Regions from separate parts of the Bacillus sp. JJ1609 genome, predicted to be linked through region 2. Evidence: riboswitches for the same ligand, from Rfam matches in the RefSeq annotation. Region 2 holds a riboswitch; each other region holds the start of a gene.
What was found. Region 2 has a riboswitch for cyclic di-GMP ahead of V7654_RS18960 (HNH endonuclease). Riboswitches for the same ligand answer to the same signal wherever they lie in the genome.

Region 1: another riboswitch for cyclic di-GMP. It lies ahead of V7654_RS18020 (LPXTG cell wall anchor domain-containing protein); the one in region 2 lies ahead of V7654_RS18960 (HNH endonuclease).
Region 3: another riboswitch for cyclic di-GMP. It lies ahead of V7654_RS07265 (anti-repressor SinI family protein); the one in region 2 lies ahead of V7654_RS18960 (HNH endonuclease).

The regions. Positions count from the first base shown of each region.
Region 1 covers NZ_JBALSS010000025.1:46,512-51,999, reverse strand. The annotation lists gene V7654_RS18030 (glucose-6-phosphate isomerase) at 1-77, opposite strand, end outside; gene V7654_RS18025 (class D sortase) at 275-937, opposite strand; gene V7654_RS18020 (LPXTG cell wall anchor domain-containing protein) at 997-2,499, opposite strand; cyclic di-GMP riboswitch class I at 2,653-2,745, opposite strand; gene V7654_RS18015 (iron-containing alcohol dehydrogenase) at 2,995-4,158, opposite strand; gene V7654_RS18010 (DUF378 domain-containing protein) at 4,359-4,592, shown strand; gene V7654_RS18005 (ornithine--oxo-acid transaminase) at 4,637-5,488, opposite strand, start outside.
Region 2 covers NZ_JBALSS010000026.1:30,802-36,289, forward strand. The annotation lists gene V7654_RS18940 (hypothetical protein) at 1-657, shown strand, start outside; gene V7654_RS18945 (HD-GYP domain-containing protein) at 770-1,672, shown strand; gene V7654_RS18950 (hypothetical protein) at 1,782-2,435, opposite strand; gene V7654_RS18955 (TetR family transcriptional regulator) at 2,458-3,078, opposite strand; cyclic di-GMP riboswitch class I at 3,425-3,515, shown strand; gene V7654_RS18960 (HNH endonuclease) at 3,583-4,437, shown strand; gene V7654_RS18965 (hypothetical protein) at 4,476-5,339, shown strand; gene V7654_RS18970 (hypothetical protein) at 5,373-5,488, shown strand, end outside.
Region 3 covers NZ_JBALSS010000006.1:531,105-536,592, forward strand. The annotation lists gene V7654_RS07250 (carbohydrate kinase) at 232-1,329, shown strand; gene V7654_RS07255 (pseudouridine-5'-phosphate glycosidase) at 1,342-2,253, shown strand; gene V7654_RS07260 (helix-turn-helix domain-containing protein) at 2,519-2,863, opposite strand; cyclic di-GMP riboswitch class I at 3,527-3,612, shown strand; gene V7654_RS07265 (anti-repressor SinI family protein) at 3,642-3,788, shown strand; gene V7654_RS07270 (helix-turn-helix domain-containing protein) at 3,934-4,254, opposite strand; gene treR (trehalose operon repressor) at 4,908-5,488, shown strand, end outside.

The DNA of each region.
Region 1 (5,488 bases), on a different contig from region 2:
AAATCCCTTAAATATGTAACTTCGTGTTCACCAAAAAAGCTTAGCGCCTTTGAGTAATCAAAACGAACATGTGTCATGTCTGATCCTCCATTTAATTGTATTCTCTACCACTTTAACGAAAGCTCCACCAAGAATCAAGAATCACACTATTGTGTAAGCGTGTCCAATTGTGAAATATTTTTTAAAACTTCATGACTTCGTTATTTTTTTCCTTGTTGATTGTTTTTAAACCCCTGAAAAAACAATAGTCCGGGAAGTCACCCGGACATGTAGATTAAGGCATTTTCGCTTTGATAATTAACCTGTGCGTAGCCGTATCAATCGGCGTGCAGGTAATAAGAGTCAGTGTTTTTTCATCATTGCTGCCCCTGAGCACAGATACGTCATTTGGTTCGACGACTAACGTCTCGTAAACCTCATATTGATAGGTTTGGTCCTTGTCTTTTACCGTCACTAGATCCCCTGTGGAGATTTCATCAAGACGGTTGAACATTTTGCCATAGGCTCTGCTGCGATGGGCGGCAATCGCGCTATTTCCTTCAGTTCCCGGGAGTGCCGTTCCTTCCAGCAGACCAGCACCAATATCCATGTTAGCCATCGAAGCCCCGTTCAGAACAGGAAGCCTTAAATTAATTTTATCGATTTCAATAACACCAACCATTCCTGGATCCATTTTTTGTTTTTCTTCTGTTTTTTTCTCTTCTTGATTAATAATAGGATTTGCTGATTCAACAGTTTCCGCCTTCGTTTCGATGCTGAACACATCTTCCAGCTCGCCAAGGCTCTCTGCTGCATCATTTTCGTCAAGGGAGTGATTTTCCCACTGGTCAATAATTTGTTTCTGGCTGTAGGATGTATATAAATCTTTCATCGTTGGATAAAAGAAGATAGTAAACCCGGTCAGGATTAAAACTATCGAAAATACCTTTTTCACCATTTTCACCTCAGATATAAATAAAGAGAGGAATGTCTTCCCCTCTCAAGTTTTTACACAAATTAATTCTTCAATGGATTCTTGAGCCTTAGCATAACTCCACCTGCTGCAATCAAGAAGCCAAGGATATAATACAGCACCCGGCTGCTTTCACCAGTTTGCGGAAGGACATCGCCACCAACCCAACCTTGTGAATCCTTCGATACTCCAGGTGTATTTCCTGAGCCAGAGTTCTTCACAGGAACTGGTAATGCACCTTCATTATGTTCTTCACCTACTAGCTCTCCTTGCATGCTCCAATTCACTTGAAGGGTTAGAACGCCATCTTCAATCTGGACCATTTCATCAGATAATTGGGTTAAGGGGATGACCTTTGTTTGCCCATTGCTTGTTAATTCGAGTCCTCTTAGCATTTCCACTTTCGCTTCTTTTGTTAAATAGATCGTCCAAACATGATTCACAAGCTTAAATTCAATGCGTTTCCCATTCATCATAATTACTGCAGCACTGTCGATTTTGCCCTTGCTGTCATCGATCATTAAACTTAATGTCTTGAATGTGTTTTTCAGAGGCATATCACATTTTTCAAGCCAGTAGTTAATCGTTCCTTCTGCCTCGACTCCAACCTTAAGATCACTTACAGGTACAACTAGCTCACCGCCGCTGGTAAAAACAATTTTAAAAGCAGTGATGTCTTCTTTTACAAATTCTCCGCCATCCAGCAATTTAAAGAGTGGTGATTTGCCTGGATTGGTCATTTCCTTCCACTCGCCTTTAAGCTCTACAAATACTGTTGCAGCTGGGCTTGTACAGTCCTTTAAATGCAAATGAATCTGAGTACTTTTATTTGCATCCTTATCCGGTACAGTTTCCCCATTTTCGGCCAGGTCACAATTTTCCAGCCCATAGTTGATCGTTCCTTCTGCCTCGACACCCACTTTAATTTCACTAACTGGAACAACTAACTCTTCTCCACCTTCAAAAACAAGCTTAAAGGCCGTTACATCATCCTTTACAAATTCTCCTGAATCCAGCAATTTAAAGAGTGGGGAGCTTCCTGGATTGGTCATTTCCTTCCATTCCCCTTTAAGTTCAACGAAGACACTTACAGTTGGGTTTACACAATCCTTCAGGTGCAAATGGATTTGCGTACTTTTATTTGTATTCACTACTTTTTCCGATACAGATTCTACCTTCATTTTTGTATCGTTCTCATTTGATGCACTCTCAACTGTTTTAGCATTTTCATCCTTCGTTTCAGTTTTTTCTTTATTATCCGCTTGCTGAACCTGTGTAGCTTCTTTTTTTACAGCTGAACTTTTTTCAGTATTGTTGTTATTTGAATTTGCTGTTTTTTCATTTTGAACCTTTGGTTTTGACGCTTCTTTTTGAGCTTGATTATTCTTTACTTCTTTCTTTTCGGAATCAGTCTGAGATGATTCTTTGCCATTTTTCACAGCCTGATTTTCGGCATTGCCAGCTGCAAATGTCCCAGTTACAGGCAGGCTAATGAAAAACAAAAGCATGATGGATAACAGAATGGATACATGTTTAATAGCTTTCAAATGTTTAATCCCCTTTTCATAATTATTTATCTTGAATACTTGTACTTTTAAAAGACTGAATATTCAGTTATTTAATTAGATATTTCTCCTCCCTTTCGATAAAATTCTGCGATTTTTTTGACAATAAAAGCCGCCAGGACAAATTTCTCATACCATGGCGGCTGGACGATCATAGCTGCCTAATTAGGCTGCCTTAGACTCCTGGCTTTGCGTCCCAGCTTTTCAGCTGGTTTGCTATTAGCATGGATGGTGAAGACCATTTATGTAAAATATCCCTTCAGCTCCATTGTCTTACAGTTAGAGAATTACCACAGTTAACCATCTTGTTAAACATTTAGACCTATAAATTTTATTGGTAATTTTTTCTTTAGTTACATTTTTTAACCGAGAACAAGGATAATATAAGTGTTTCAAGCCTTTTTAGAGATGTGTTGTTATGTATATTTTCCTAAAAAAATGAAAAAGGACCCGGTTTGCCCGGGTCCTTTTTGACTTTTACAAAGACTTGCGATAAATTTCAACCACATCTTCGTGGGTCAATTTTGTGAAATTGCCAAATTCTCCATTTACCATTGCTTTATCTGCCATTACTTCAATCTTGCTGTCATCGATATCATAATCTGCAAGTCGGGACGGAGCACCGATGCTTGACCAGAATTCACGCAGCTTTTCGATTCCTTCAAGGCCAGCCTCTTCATCTGTCTTGCCTTCAGGATCAACGTTGAAGACCCTGACAGCCATTTTCTTGAAGCGTTCTGGTTTTACCTTCAGGTTGTGCTTCATCCAATTCGGGAACAGGATTGCAAGTCCTCCTCCATGTGGAATGTCATAAACCGCTGAAACGGCATGTTCGATGTTATGTGTAGCCCAGTCACCGCGGTAGCCCATTGATAGCATACCGTTCAATGCCATAGTGCCTGCATATAAAATAGTTGCGCGATGCTCGTAGTTTTCAAGATCTGCTAGAAGCTTTGGCGCTGTTTCCATAACAGTCAGCAGCAGGGATTCACACATGCGGTCCTGAAACTCAGTGTTTTCAGTCAAATGGAAATAGTGTTCGAAAACGTGAGACATCATATCGACGATTCCGTAGATTGTTTGGTCTCTTGGTACAGTAAATGTATTCACAGGGTCCAGGATGGAGAATCTTGGGAACGTCACCGGGCTGCCCCAGCCGTATTTTTCATTCGTTTCCCAATTCGTGATAACCGAACCTGCATTCATTTCAGAACCTGTTGCAGCAAGAGTCAACACAGTTCCGAATGGAAGTGCTTCGGATGCGAACGCCTTCTTTGTCACAAGGTCCCATGCATCGCCATCATATTTAGCACCTGCAGCGATTGCTTTTGTGCAGTCGATGACACTTCCGCCGCCTACCGCAAGCAGAAATTCAATTCCTTCTTCCTTGCAGATTTGAACGCCCTTTCGGACAGTTGATATACGCGGATTAGGCTCAACACCGGAAAGCTCAAATACTTCTGCGCTAATTTCTTTTAAATAGTTCAGGACAGAATCATAAAGCCCGTTTCTCTTTATACTTCCGCCACCATATACAAGAAGAACTTTTTTGCCATATTGAGGCACTTCATTCTTCAGTTCTGCCAGCTGGTCTTTTCCAAAAATCAATTTAGTTGGATTATAAAATGTGAAATTATCCATTTAAATCACCTTCCTTATCGCCAATTATGTTCCTTTTTCGTATGCAATGCAAAAATATTGCACTTCTTAATGTTCTCCAATGTTCTGTGAAATGTTACAGCTTTTTTTATACGAGTAATGGTTAAGTGCAGTGGGGATGAATAATAATCTTCCTGCTGAATCAACCTATATGTGAATCAATATTTTAAGGAGGAACATCCATGAGTGGTATTCAACGTATTGCATTGGTTCTTACGATTATTGGTGCTATTAACTGGGGCTTAGTCGGATTCTTCCAATTTGATCTTGTTGCAGCCATCTTCGGAGGTCAGGACTCAGCATTGGCCAGAATAGTTTATGGCTTGGTAGGACTTGCAGGTTTAATCAATCTTGGACTTCTTTTCGCTCCAAGCGAAGAAGAAGAAAGAGCAGCAGAACCAAGGGCCACAAGATAAATACAAAAAAACCCGCCGATGGGCGGGTTTTCTAGTGTATTTGATTATGATAATACCTTCTTGATCCGCTCAATCGCCCAATCAAGATCTTCCTCGCTAATAACGAGCGGAGGCGCAAAACGAATGACAGTATCATGTGTTTCTTTGCAAAGCAACCCTTCCTCTTTCAAATCCTCACAGTATTTACGTGCCGGCTCGGTCAATTCTACACCGATGAAAAGTCCCCGTCCGCGGATATCTTTTATCATAGGGTTATCGATTTCACGAAGCTTGCTGATGAAATATTCTCCAAGTTCAAGAGATCGTTCAGCCAGCTTTTCGTCGATCAGTACATCAAGTGAAGCAATTGATACCGCACAAGCCATCGGATTGCCGCCGAAAGTTGAACCATGGGAACCAGGATTGAAAACACCTAGTACATCATTGTCTGCCACAACGCAGGAAATTGGGAATACCCCTCCGCCTAGTGCCTTACCCAGGATATACATATCAGGCTCGATGCCTTCCCACTCACATGCAAACATTTTTCCTGATCTTGCAAGGCCAGCCTGGATTTCATCAGCAATAAACAACACATTTTTTTCCTTACACAAATCAAGTGCAGCACTCATGAAGCCTTCTGGCGGGATGACAATACCTGCCTCTCCCTGAATTGGTTCGATTAAAAATGCAGCAGTGTTTGGAGTGATTGCCTGCTTCAAAGCTTCAAGATCCCCATAAGGAATCAATTTGATTCCAGGCAGCATAGGTCCAAATCCTCGCTTATACTCAGCCTCTGATGAAAGCGATACCGCTGTCATTGTACGGCCATGGAAGTTGCCGATGCAGGCGATGATTTCTGCCTGATTATCAGCTACGCCTTTTACGTCATATGCCCAGCGGCGCGCGGCTTTAAT
Region 2 (5,488 bases):
TTGATTCTGGGAATTGCATCTACAGCCTCAGCAGAAGAAAATCGTGATGTTCAGAGAGCATTGGAATTGATTGAGAAAACCAATATGGAAATTGAAAAGAAGATTGCCAAAGGTGTGGAAGAGGCAGACGAGATAAGGGTGGACTATTTGGAGGATGTTCGGAAGATTGAAGAGGGTAAAGAGATCAGAAAAATAAATGAAGAGAAGGAAATCGTGTTATCTGAATTAGCGAAAGTGGAAAATGATGAAAAGAAGAAAGAAAAACTAAATGAGAAGTTAGCAAAATTAGAGATTAAGTTGGTAGAGGAAACGGAGAGACTTAATGCGAAACTCCTGAAAATCAGCCAGGAATTAGATGAACTGACAGCCTTGCTTTTATCGGCGGAAGGCAAGGATGAAAAGAAAATCAGGGAAAAGATCAGCAAACTGGAAGAAAAGATGAACAAAAGAGAAGAGATGCATCAAGCCAGAACCGAGAAATACGTGGAAGACCTTGATAAGGTCATCGGCAAAGTTTATGATGAAACACTTGAGATGTCTAATGAGACAATTAAAAAGGTTGCCGAATATGGGGTTACGGCGGAGTGCAGCTGGCAACTTGTCCGTTTTGGCGATAAGGAAGTCTGGATTGATCCTGTCAGAGTCGTAGGTCTTTAAATTACTGAAAATTAAGATTGTATAAACTACTTAAATAAATTACAATTATAGGTAAAGAGTCTATAGAACTACTATAGGCTCTTTTTGTAATTTTTCGTTAGAGGTGGTTCATGTGCCATTTCATCTTGGCCAAAAAGGAACGAATATTGAAGAATTCCAAGCTGAACATTTTTCGATCAGTTTACTAGGGCGAGGCGGAGGATCAGAAGTAATGGTCCAGACGATCGTTAAGGATACTCTTTTTTACGTATATCCAAGTGAGAACCCGGATGTCATGGAGTTTTTCTACATCCTGGAAGGGGAACTGGAATGTGAACTGGACGGAGAGAAAATAAAACTTGGGGCGCATGATTATTACTCTGCGATGAATATTGAAAAGCCAATCCATTTTAAAACTCTAACAGATGTTAGGTACTTATGGGTGATAACGGAGCCTACTTTTTATCAATTGAGCGAGAGTATTCAGCGTCTGAAAAATATTGTTAATGAGGTTGAACAGAAGGATCCATATACGTATAAACATAGTGAAAGAGTGTCTCAATATGCAATGAAAATTGCCAAAAAACTCAAGCTTTCCAAAGAAACTCTGGAAAATTTGTATATATCCTCGATCCTGCATGATATTGGAAAAATACATACGCCTGTTGAAATTTTAAACAAGCCGGGTAAACTGACAGATGAAGAATTTTCAGCAATTAAGCGCCATCCAATAGATGGTGCCCAAATGGTGAAGGATCTGTATTATGAGGGCATCGCTGCCATTATTGAACAACATCATGAAAGACTGAACGGATCCGGGTATCCATATGGATTGAAAGAAGAAGAAATCACCCTTGAAGCCAGGATCATAGCCGTCAGCGACAGCTTCGATGCGATGACAGAGGATCGAGCCTATCGCAAGGCGTTTACTGCCGAATACGCACTAAATGAACTAAGAAGATTAGTAGACACACATTATGACCGAGAAGTAGTAGCCGCCCTTGAAGAAGTGTTAAAAGAGGAAGGGCATGTGTAGAAGCACAGGGACGTACCTTGTGCTTCTTTTGTTAGCCTCAATTTCTGAGCAGAAAGACGTTTTCCATTTCGGATACCTTCTGTCTGCGACAAGAGAACCGTCCCCATGTTCATGTTCCTTTTACCAAGAGAACCCCATTGTAAATAAACCATGCTGGAATAAACAGTAATCCTCCTAATCCCATGCCAATCTGTACGAAGATGGAGAGGCCGGTCACGTTTCCAAGCACAGTCAAAATAAAACATCCTCCACTTAGCATTCCAAGGATGGATAATGCTCTTTGCTTTTTCCTTCTTAAGGTCATGGCACCAAAGGTAAAGATCCAAAGGCCAACAAAGCCAAAATCCAGCCATCCTTGTGGGCTAAGTTCCACCAGACCTGCCCATGAAAGGACTACTGTTTCGAGAATTTCTCCGCCCCTGTGTACTGCCTGATGGCTTAATTCATGGTCCAATCCGGTTTGTCTGAAATTATTGATGGCTAATAACGAAAATCCAATGATGGCCATGATTTTAGCGAACGGATACCATTCACTGTGCTGTGTAATCTCTTCAATGGTCCTGGAAAGAGTAAGGACCACCATGATGCCTAACACTCCTAAAAATCCTAATATATAATGGACGGCTACCAGCTGATTCATATACGTAACATGGTCAACTACAGCATTTTCTCCTGGAGGGGACAGCAACACAATAATGACCGTTACGATATACAACACGCCAACAAGGATGGCAGAGATCCCGCCTAATTTCGTCGATTTCATAAGACAGCTCCTTTTTTTTGATTTAATGATTGGGTTTTAAAACTAAGGCAAGATAAGTATGAAATGCTTCAAACTGGGATCTTAAGTTCGTTTTAACAGGACCTAAATGAAAACAGCCTATATACAATCCATCGCAAAACGTGATAATCGTCCCGGCAATATCATTGATTGGGACAATAGGGGAGAACTCGTTTTCTTGCACTCCTTTATTCATGATAGATGAGAAGCCTTCGCGGGCCTGTTCAAAGCGATTCTCCAAAAACGGAAGATGCTTATTGGTGATCCGGCCTGTAGTGAAATAATATTCATATATCGCAGGAACTAATAAATCACTCCCATTCTCAATTGCATCTTGAATGCTATTTAAGATATAAAGCAAAGCCTCCCAGTTTGTTCGGCCATTTTCATACACTTCTTCCAAGTCCCAAACATCTTCTAAATCCCGTGTTCTTAACAATTCCAAGAAAATATCCTCAGTATTTTGGAAGTAAGTATACACACCACCTCTGCTAATCCCAGAATGATTGATAATATCCTGAATCGTCGTTGCGTGAAATCCTTTGCTAATAAATACATCCTTCGCAGCATCTAAAATCATTTTTTTTCGCTCATCACGATGTTCTTTCGAAACAATAGGTGTCACTAAATACCTTCTCCTTTATAAGAGTCATTCATGACTCTTATAATAGTAAATATTTCCACGATTGACACCAGTGGAAGATGTGGAAGCATGGGGACGTTTCTTGTGCTTCTTGTGTATGGAGAATACTTATTAAATGAGGATATTTTAAACATAAAAACTCATCCCTTGAACAGGATGACTTTAGAACAAGAGATGGTTCTCGCTTTCCAAACAGAACATAAGAACTGTCCCCATGTTCTAGGGTTATGGCATCTCATTAGTCCCAAAAAGAAATGGTTGAATTTTTACTTTACATCCAGTTCCAAAGACCTATATACTTAATATGTAAATAATTCCAAATCAAATACTATGAAAAAGGTAAACTTCTTGAAAGGGGAGGGCGCAAAGCCGTGAGTCTAAGGCATGCTGAGGTGTGCTATGATCGTCAGGTTTCCATAGAATAGAGATCCTCTTGCTATGGCTTTTTGTCATAGTTTTTTTTATTATCCGGGAGGGGTAAATAGCATGAGCTTTCTTAAGACGTTTGGTAAATATGCAGGAAAAACCGCTGGGATTGTAGTCGGAGGACCAATCCAGGTTATTGGGGAGTTAACTGGATCAGATGTGATCGAGGACATCGGTAAAGGAGTAAGAAAAGCCTCTGAGTTCGCTGGAACTACAGTTGGACAAGCTGCTGATGGGGCTGTTGGGACGGTTGCGGGCATCATCAATGACAATCCTGCGCAGCGTGATCAGGGCTTGAATGAAATCGGAAGTGCTGTTGGAAGGACTGCAAAAGGAGTCTATCAAACTGCTAAACACACGGTTCATAATGGCGGTGAAGTCATTGGCGGTTTTATCGATGGAGATCATGCCCGTGTTAAAAAAGGTGCCATATCCATCGCTAAAACGGTTGCCATAGGAGCATTGGCTGTAGGAGTTGTCGATATTGTCGACGGTGTTGATATTGCTGATGCGGAGGAGACTGGATTCGATATACCAGATGAAGAAGTACCATTCGAGACCAAAACGATTGAACTTCCCGATGGAGAAACCGTTACTGATTCCTTCCCTGTATTTGACTGTGAATACGAAGTGGAAATAGAGGAAGACATGTATCTGAGAAGCGATTATATACATTTTACATATGCTAACTATGAGTTATATGAGGATATTCAAGGAGATCCGGAATTAGCTGAAGAGCTAGGCTTGAACGAAGCTGACATTGAAGCTTTGTCCAATGGAGATAATCCAGAAGGATACACCTGGCATCACAATGAAGAGCCAGGAGTCCTGCAGTTAGTTGACCGGGAAACACATGCAAGCGTGGGACATACCGGAGGCCGTGAACTTTGGGCTGGCGGGAGTGAGTATAGATAAGGTAGAAATAGCAAAATAGAGCCAAAAGGGGCAGTGCGATGGGTTTCTTTAGGAATGTAGTAGAAGTAGGTAAAATCTTCGCAGATTCAGGAAAAGAATTAGGGCAGATTTTAAGTGATGGAAGAAAAGAGTTTACCGAATTGATGACTGATGGCTTTAAAGAAATGGTGATTAAAGGCAACAACGATTATAAAACATCTTATGAAAAAAATAGTGAGGCCGGAGAGATCCTGTATGAGGCTCGAAGGAAGTATGATGTTTTGTTTGATGATGTTCACACTGAAATTCTTTGTGTTGAAACGTTGATTGACGATCATTATATCTATAAAAAGAAATTGTATGAAGAGATTAAAAGTCAATACGGAGCAACGGTGGAGAAATATATAACTGACTATCATTTGCAACGAAAGGCTTTTTATTCCTCTCAAACTGAGGATAGCAATCCTTTCATGCCTGCAGCCGCTGCGGTTATCGGTACATTGGGCTTAGGCCTTGTCGGTGGGGTTATTGGCATGGATTTAATCCAACAAAAAACGCGTGTGAAACAGGCAGATGCCTATTTGCAGGAATCGAAAAAAATAAAGGCGAAGCTGGAATTAGAGTGTGAAAGACTAAGAGTATTGAAAACAAATTTGGCCTTTGTTGAAAAAAGCATCTACGAAGAACGTTCGGTGATTGAGCGCCTGTATCGTCCTCTTAAAGAAAAAATGAAGCATACGGAAGAATTATTAGCTTCAAATTTTACCGATGAATCTGACGTCCAGGATGCAGAGCAAGCGATAGAAATCATAAAGATGCTGGAAAAAACGCTTACGACCCAGTTTCTACAAGACCAGGCTGTCATCACTATTCAGTATCAGGAACTGACTAAACAGTTAGAGCAATTAGTCCGACAATTATAGTGGAAACATCAAATTAAAAGGGGAAAAGTCATAATGAGTGTAAAGAATGTTTTTAGCGCATTGGATATAGCATCAGTTGTAACAGAAACGATTAATTCGGCGACAAGTTACTTGAAGACAAAAGAAGTGGAAGAAACCGAAAGACAACG
Region 3 (5,488 bases), on a different contig from region 2:
ACCAAGGAGTTGTGATTAAAATAAGAAAATTCAGTGGGAAAAGCGTGAGATTTGCCGAATCTCTTTGACAATTTTGTGACGGATATACAGAACGATTTTTTACGGGCCCAGTCATCAAAAGGAAGTCCATTTTTTAAAAATGTAACTGTTTTTTAATAATGTTGTGTAAATTCAGACAAAAGTTTAAGATTTAATTATAGGCTAGTATTTGGAAATAGCGAGGTGCGCAGCATGAACGAAAAAGAGGCGCTGATTTTAAAACTGATTAAAGAAGATCCTTTTATCTCACAAAGCGATTTAGCTGCGAAGACCGATTTATCGCGTGCAGAGGTTGCAGGCTATATTTCATCTTTAATTAAACAAGGAAAAATACTTGGCCGTGCCTATATCCTGCCTGAGAAACGCCAGGTATTGTGCGTGGGCGGGGCGAATATCGACAGGAAAATCTGGTCGAAAAGCCAGCTGGAGCTTGGCACCTCAAACCCTGCAGAGAGTTCGAAATCATGCGGCGGCGTGGCAAGGAATATCGGCGAAAATCTAGGAAGGCTCGGAAGCGATGTCAGCGTGCTGACCGTCGTAGGCGATGACCATGAAGGGCACTGGCTTATGGAATACACAAAGGCATTTGCTGATGTCAATCCTTCACAAATGCTTAAGGGGCATTCTACAGGAGCCTACACGGCAGTGCTGGATCATGAAGGGGAAATGTCCGTTGCACTGGCAGAAATGTCAATCTATGATTCTATCACCCCAGAATTTATTGAGAGTAAATGGGGCTATTTTGCTTCCTCTGATTTCATTTTTCTTGATACCAATTTTCCCGCATATGTCCTCGAGGCGATCATCTTGCGTTGCAGGAAAGAAAACATTCCGCTCTGCATCACCCCGGTTTCTTCGCCAAAAGCGAAAAAACTGCCAGAGGATTTGTCCGGTGTGACCTGGCTGATTGCCAACAAGGACGAAGCAGAAGCCATTTCAGGAGTCGTCATTGAAAATGAAGGCGACTTCTTTAAAGCTGCTGAGTTGATTATACATAAGGGCGTCGAGAAGGTCGTCATCAGCAGGGGAGACAATGGGCTGATTTATTTTTCATCTAAAGGAGAAGCGGGCGTGCTTATCCCGCCGAGCATATCCGTGATCGATGTGACCGGAGCTGGGGATTCCCTGGCAGCAGGAATTATCTATGCTCACCTAAATGGGATCCAAACAGAGGATGCCTGCAAAATAGGCATGGCTTGCTCGATTCTTACCTTGCAGACAATTGAAACAGTGAATCCAATTTTAAATAATAAACAATTGCTCGACACGTATAAACAAAACTTTAAATAAGAGGGATATAGGATGCTAGAGAAGTGGCTTGAATTTTCACAGGAAGTAATCGAAGCAAGAGAAAAGGGCAAGCCTATTGTTGCCCTTGAGTCTACCATTATCTCTCATGGAATGCCTTATCCACAGAATATCCACACAGCAAGAGAAGTTGAGGAAATCATCCGGGAAAATGGAGCAGTTCCTGCTACGATTGCCATCCTTGACGGAAAAATAAAGATTGGCTTGTCAAATGACGAGCTGGAATATTTGGGACAGAGCAAGGATGTTGAAAAAGCGAGCAGGCGTGACCTGCCATACTTATTGTCCTCCAAGAAAAATGGTGCGACTACAGTAGCGGCAACCATGATTTGCGCAGAGTTAGCCGGAATTGAAGTGTTTGTCACAGGGGGAATTGGCGGCGTCCACCGAGAAGCAGAATTGACAATGGATATTTCCGCTGACCTTCAGGAGCTCGCAAATACAAATGTAGCCGTCGTCTGTGCAGGCGCGAAGTCTATTCTAGATCTGGGATTGACACTTGAATATCTGGAAACATACGGAGTTCCAGTCGTAGGCTTTGGAACGGACACATTGCCAGCGTTTTATACGAGGACGAGTCCATTCAATGTGAATTACCGCCTGGATACAACCGCTGAAGTTGCAGATATGATCCGGACAAAATGGGAGCTGGGGCTGAATGGGGGCGTCGTGGTGGCAAACCCGATTCCCGAAGAACATGCTCTAGAGGAAAGCCTAATCAATAGTGTCATAGAAAAAGCACTGGCTGAAGCGAAAGAAAATCAAATCGGCGGCAAACAGGTTACTCCGTTCCTGCTGGGAAAAGTAAAAGAATTAACAGAAGGAAAGAGTCTTGCTGCAAATATCGCGCTTGTCAAAAACAATGCCAGGGTAGGAGCGATGATCGCTGTCAGCCTTGCAAAATAGAGCAAATAGAGAATCAGCCATGATGCTGGTTCTTTTTTTTTATGCGTCGCTATCACTGATGGATATTTTATGAATTGTAAGTTACTGAAAAGTCTTGATACATAACCATGTCTAAGAATAACGCACTCTAATGCAATAAATTTTAAAAATTGGTCTAAATAGATTGGCGTAGTTGTATTTTATTAGTAACAAAAAAATAGTTGGGAGGATGAGAGGGCAGGGTGACTGAGGATACTCGCCAAAAGTACTTGATTTGTTTTTGCTATCATTTGTCGTGATTAATATTATTCTTGAATTTCACAAAGTCCAAATAAAAGGAAAAATCTTCTTTGCTGATTCCGTTCTTTATCGCTTCATCCACAAGCAAGAGCCACTCCTGATCAATTGGAATACCATTCTTGTTGACCTTTATCTCGTGCCCCATTAAATATTCAACCGTAGTGTCCAGCGTTTTGGCCAGACGAGATAACACTTGCAGGGAGGGATTCTTCTGAATGCCTCTTTCAATATAACTAAGATAAGATTTCGACACATTTGCTTTTTCAGATAGCTCAGTGATCGAGTACTTTTTTCTTATCCGCAGACTTTTAATTTTCTCTCCAACCATCATATGATTATTCTCCTTAAAATCAATTCATCTATTCATTATAACGAACATTTGAGTTCTTTTAAAAATACAAGAATGTAAGAAAAACAGAGTATATTCTTTAAAACGAACGAATAAAGTGAGTTTTTGGGATAATTCGGCATTTTTTAGACTTTTTCATAAATGATTCTATTGAACTATACTTTATAAAGAACGTAGGCGGCTTTTATTCTTGCCCAGGAGGTTTTGAAGGGGATGTACAGAAAAAACTGTGATCGATGCAATCGTCCATCGTATAGCAGCAATGAGGTAGGGGAGTGGCTTTGCCCTGTTTGTGGTCATGATTTAACTAGATATCCCTTTTTTCAAGCAGTAACTCTTGAAAAAGTGGCCATTTTAAACCGATGGAATAACGCTCCATATAAAAAAGAAACTACTCGTAGAGAGTCCGCCAATAATTTTTGGGGGTAAGAATAAAAAAACTGTTCAACAATTAGGTATAAAATATGACAAAAAAGTCCTTATAAATGCTTGAAATTTCTGAAAACTTACCAAGACAACAAGTGTTTTTTGTAATTCTGTGGAAAAAAAAAGAAATAATCGATAAAAAGTAACCGACAAATACCTACATTATAAATAAAAAGAACCATATACAATGATATTGGGAGTTAAGGATATGAAAAAAGGCACAGAAAAAGGCAAACTTGTTGAAAAACTAGGACGCAAAGTCACGGATCTAAGGTGCAATGTACTATGATGGCCGGACTGCCTGGAATACAAATAGTATTTTGGGGGGAAGAAAGTGATTAGTGAGAAGGCAATTTTCGAAGAACTGGATACAGAATGGATGCAGTTAATCATGGAAGCACTAGAAATGGGCTTAAATAAAGAGGAAATTCGAGAGTTTTTAACAAACTTCAATGGCCAATCAGTTGGTACTGAGCTTTAAAACCTACATATATAATAAAAAATTGATCAAGCAGCTCTTTTTGGAGGTGCTTTTTATTTTTAGGAGAGTTGCATGCGATCCTAAGGGCGGTGTGTTGATTTGCACAAAACAAAGAAAAAGGACAGCCTAGGCTATCCACCGAACGTTACTTATTATGAATTCTCCATTTATTGAATTCCAGAAACTCACGGAATTGATCTTTGGAAATTCCAGAATCCATTGCCTCTTTAACAAGGTTCACCCAATCAGAATCCATATTCTCCTTGTCTGGCTGTTCGTGGATTAAATGGTCCACAGGGATATGAAGGACAGCAGCGATTTTCTCTAAGAATTGGATTGAAGGGTTCGTTTGAAGATTGCGCTCCAAAGAGCTTAAATATGATTTCGCGACGCCAGCTTGTTCGGCCAGTTCGGATAACGACATTTTCTTTTCAAGTCGAAGTTTTTTAACGCGCTCACCGATCATAGTTATCCACACCTTATCAATTTATATTTATATCATAACAAATCATTTTAAACAGTTCCATATTAAGAACATCTTATAGAACAATTATAACCAATTTATTTTTCCTATAGGGTACTTTTTTGAAGTTTTTGCAGAGCTCATGTTGGGAAAATTAGTGGAATTTCAATCACTAATTTTATATCGACTTAATTTTACAGGATTTAAGTCTCAGAATCATGATAATCATAGGCGCTGTTACCTCGGGCAATCGGGAAGCATCCCACGTCTGCGGGGTAAAATAATCATTCTTGCGGACTACCTAGGTCTTCCCTGAACCGCATTTTCCGGAGGACACTGAACAGCTTCTTGGAATGAACCACGCACGATGGAAAGGCAGCAGCATTTTCTGTTCCAATCAACAGAGCTGCCAAAGTCGCGGCCAACTGTAGAGATAATCCTAGTTTTGAGCATTTTAATCCCAGTTACAGTATTTTTAATCCCAGTTTCTCCGTTTTTAATCCCATTTCAGCAGAAGTAGTCTCGCAACTAAAAAAACAAAAGCACTCTGTTCCTTAACTGAACCATTTAATAAGAGTCTTTAGCACCACATTTGTTCTCAAAACCCGGAAAAAAAGGTAAAATGATAGCAATCAGTATAGGCACGGGGGAATATGATGCAGAAAAAGTATTTGTTGATATATGAAGAGATCGCGAGAATGATTCAAGAGGGCCATTATCAGCCGAAAACAATCCTGCCGTCAGAAAATGAATTTGCTGACAGCTATAAAACTTCGAGGGAGACCATTAGGAAAGCATTGAATTTGCTTGCGCAGAATGGATTTATCCAGAAGATTCGCGGGAAGGGCTCGCTGGTGCTGGATTTAAAAAGGCATCAGTTCCCGATTTCCGGGCTGGTAAGCTTCAAGGAGCTCGCCGAAAACATGGGAGGCAAGGCTGAAACGAATGTTGAGGAATTCACGTTGGAACTGGCTGGCCGAGAAATTGCAAAAGAACTTCATGTCGATGATGACGAAAAGGTGTGGAAGGTAACAAGAGTGAGGCTTATTGATGGCGAGAGAATCATCCTTGATAAGGATTTTCTTGTGGAGAAATTTGTGCCTGGACTCACGAAGGAAAACTGTCAAAATTCCATTTTTGAATATATCGAGAAGAAGCTTGAAAAAAAGATCAGCTTTGCCAAAAAGGAATTCACTGTTGAGGAACCAAGCGAGGAAGACCGTCGGCTTCTGGATAT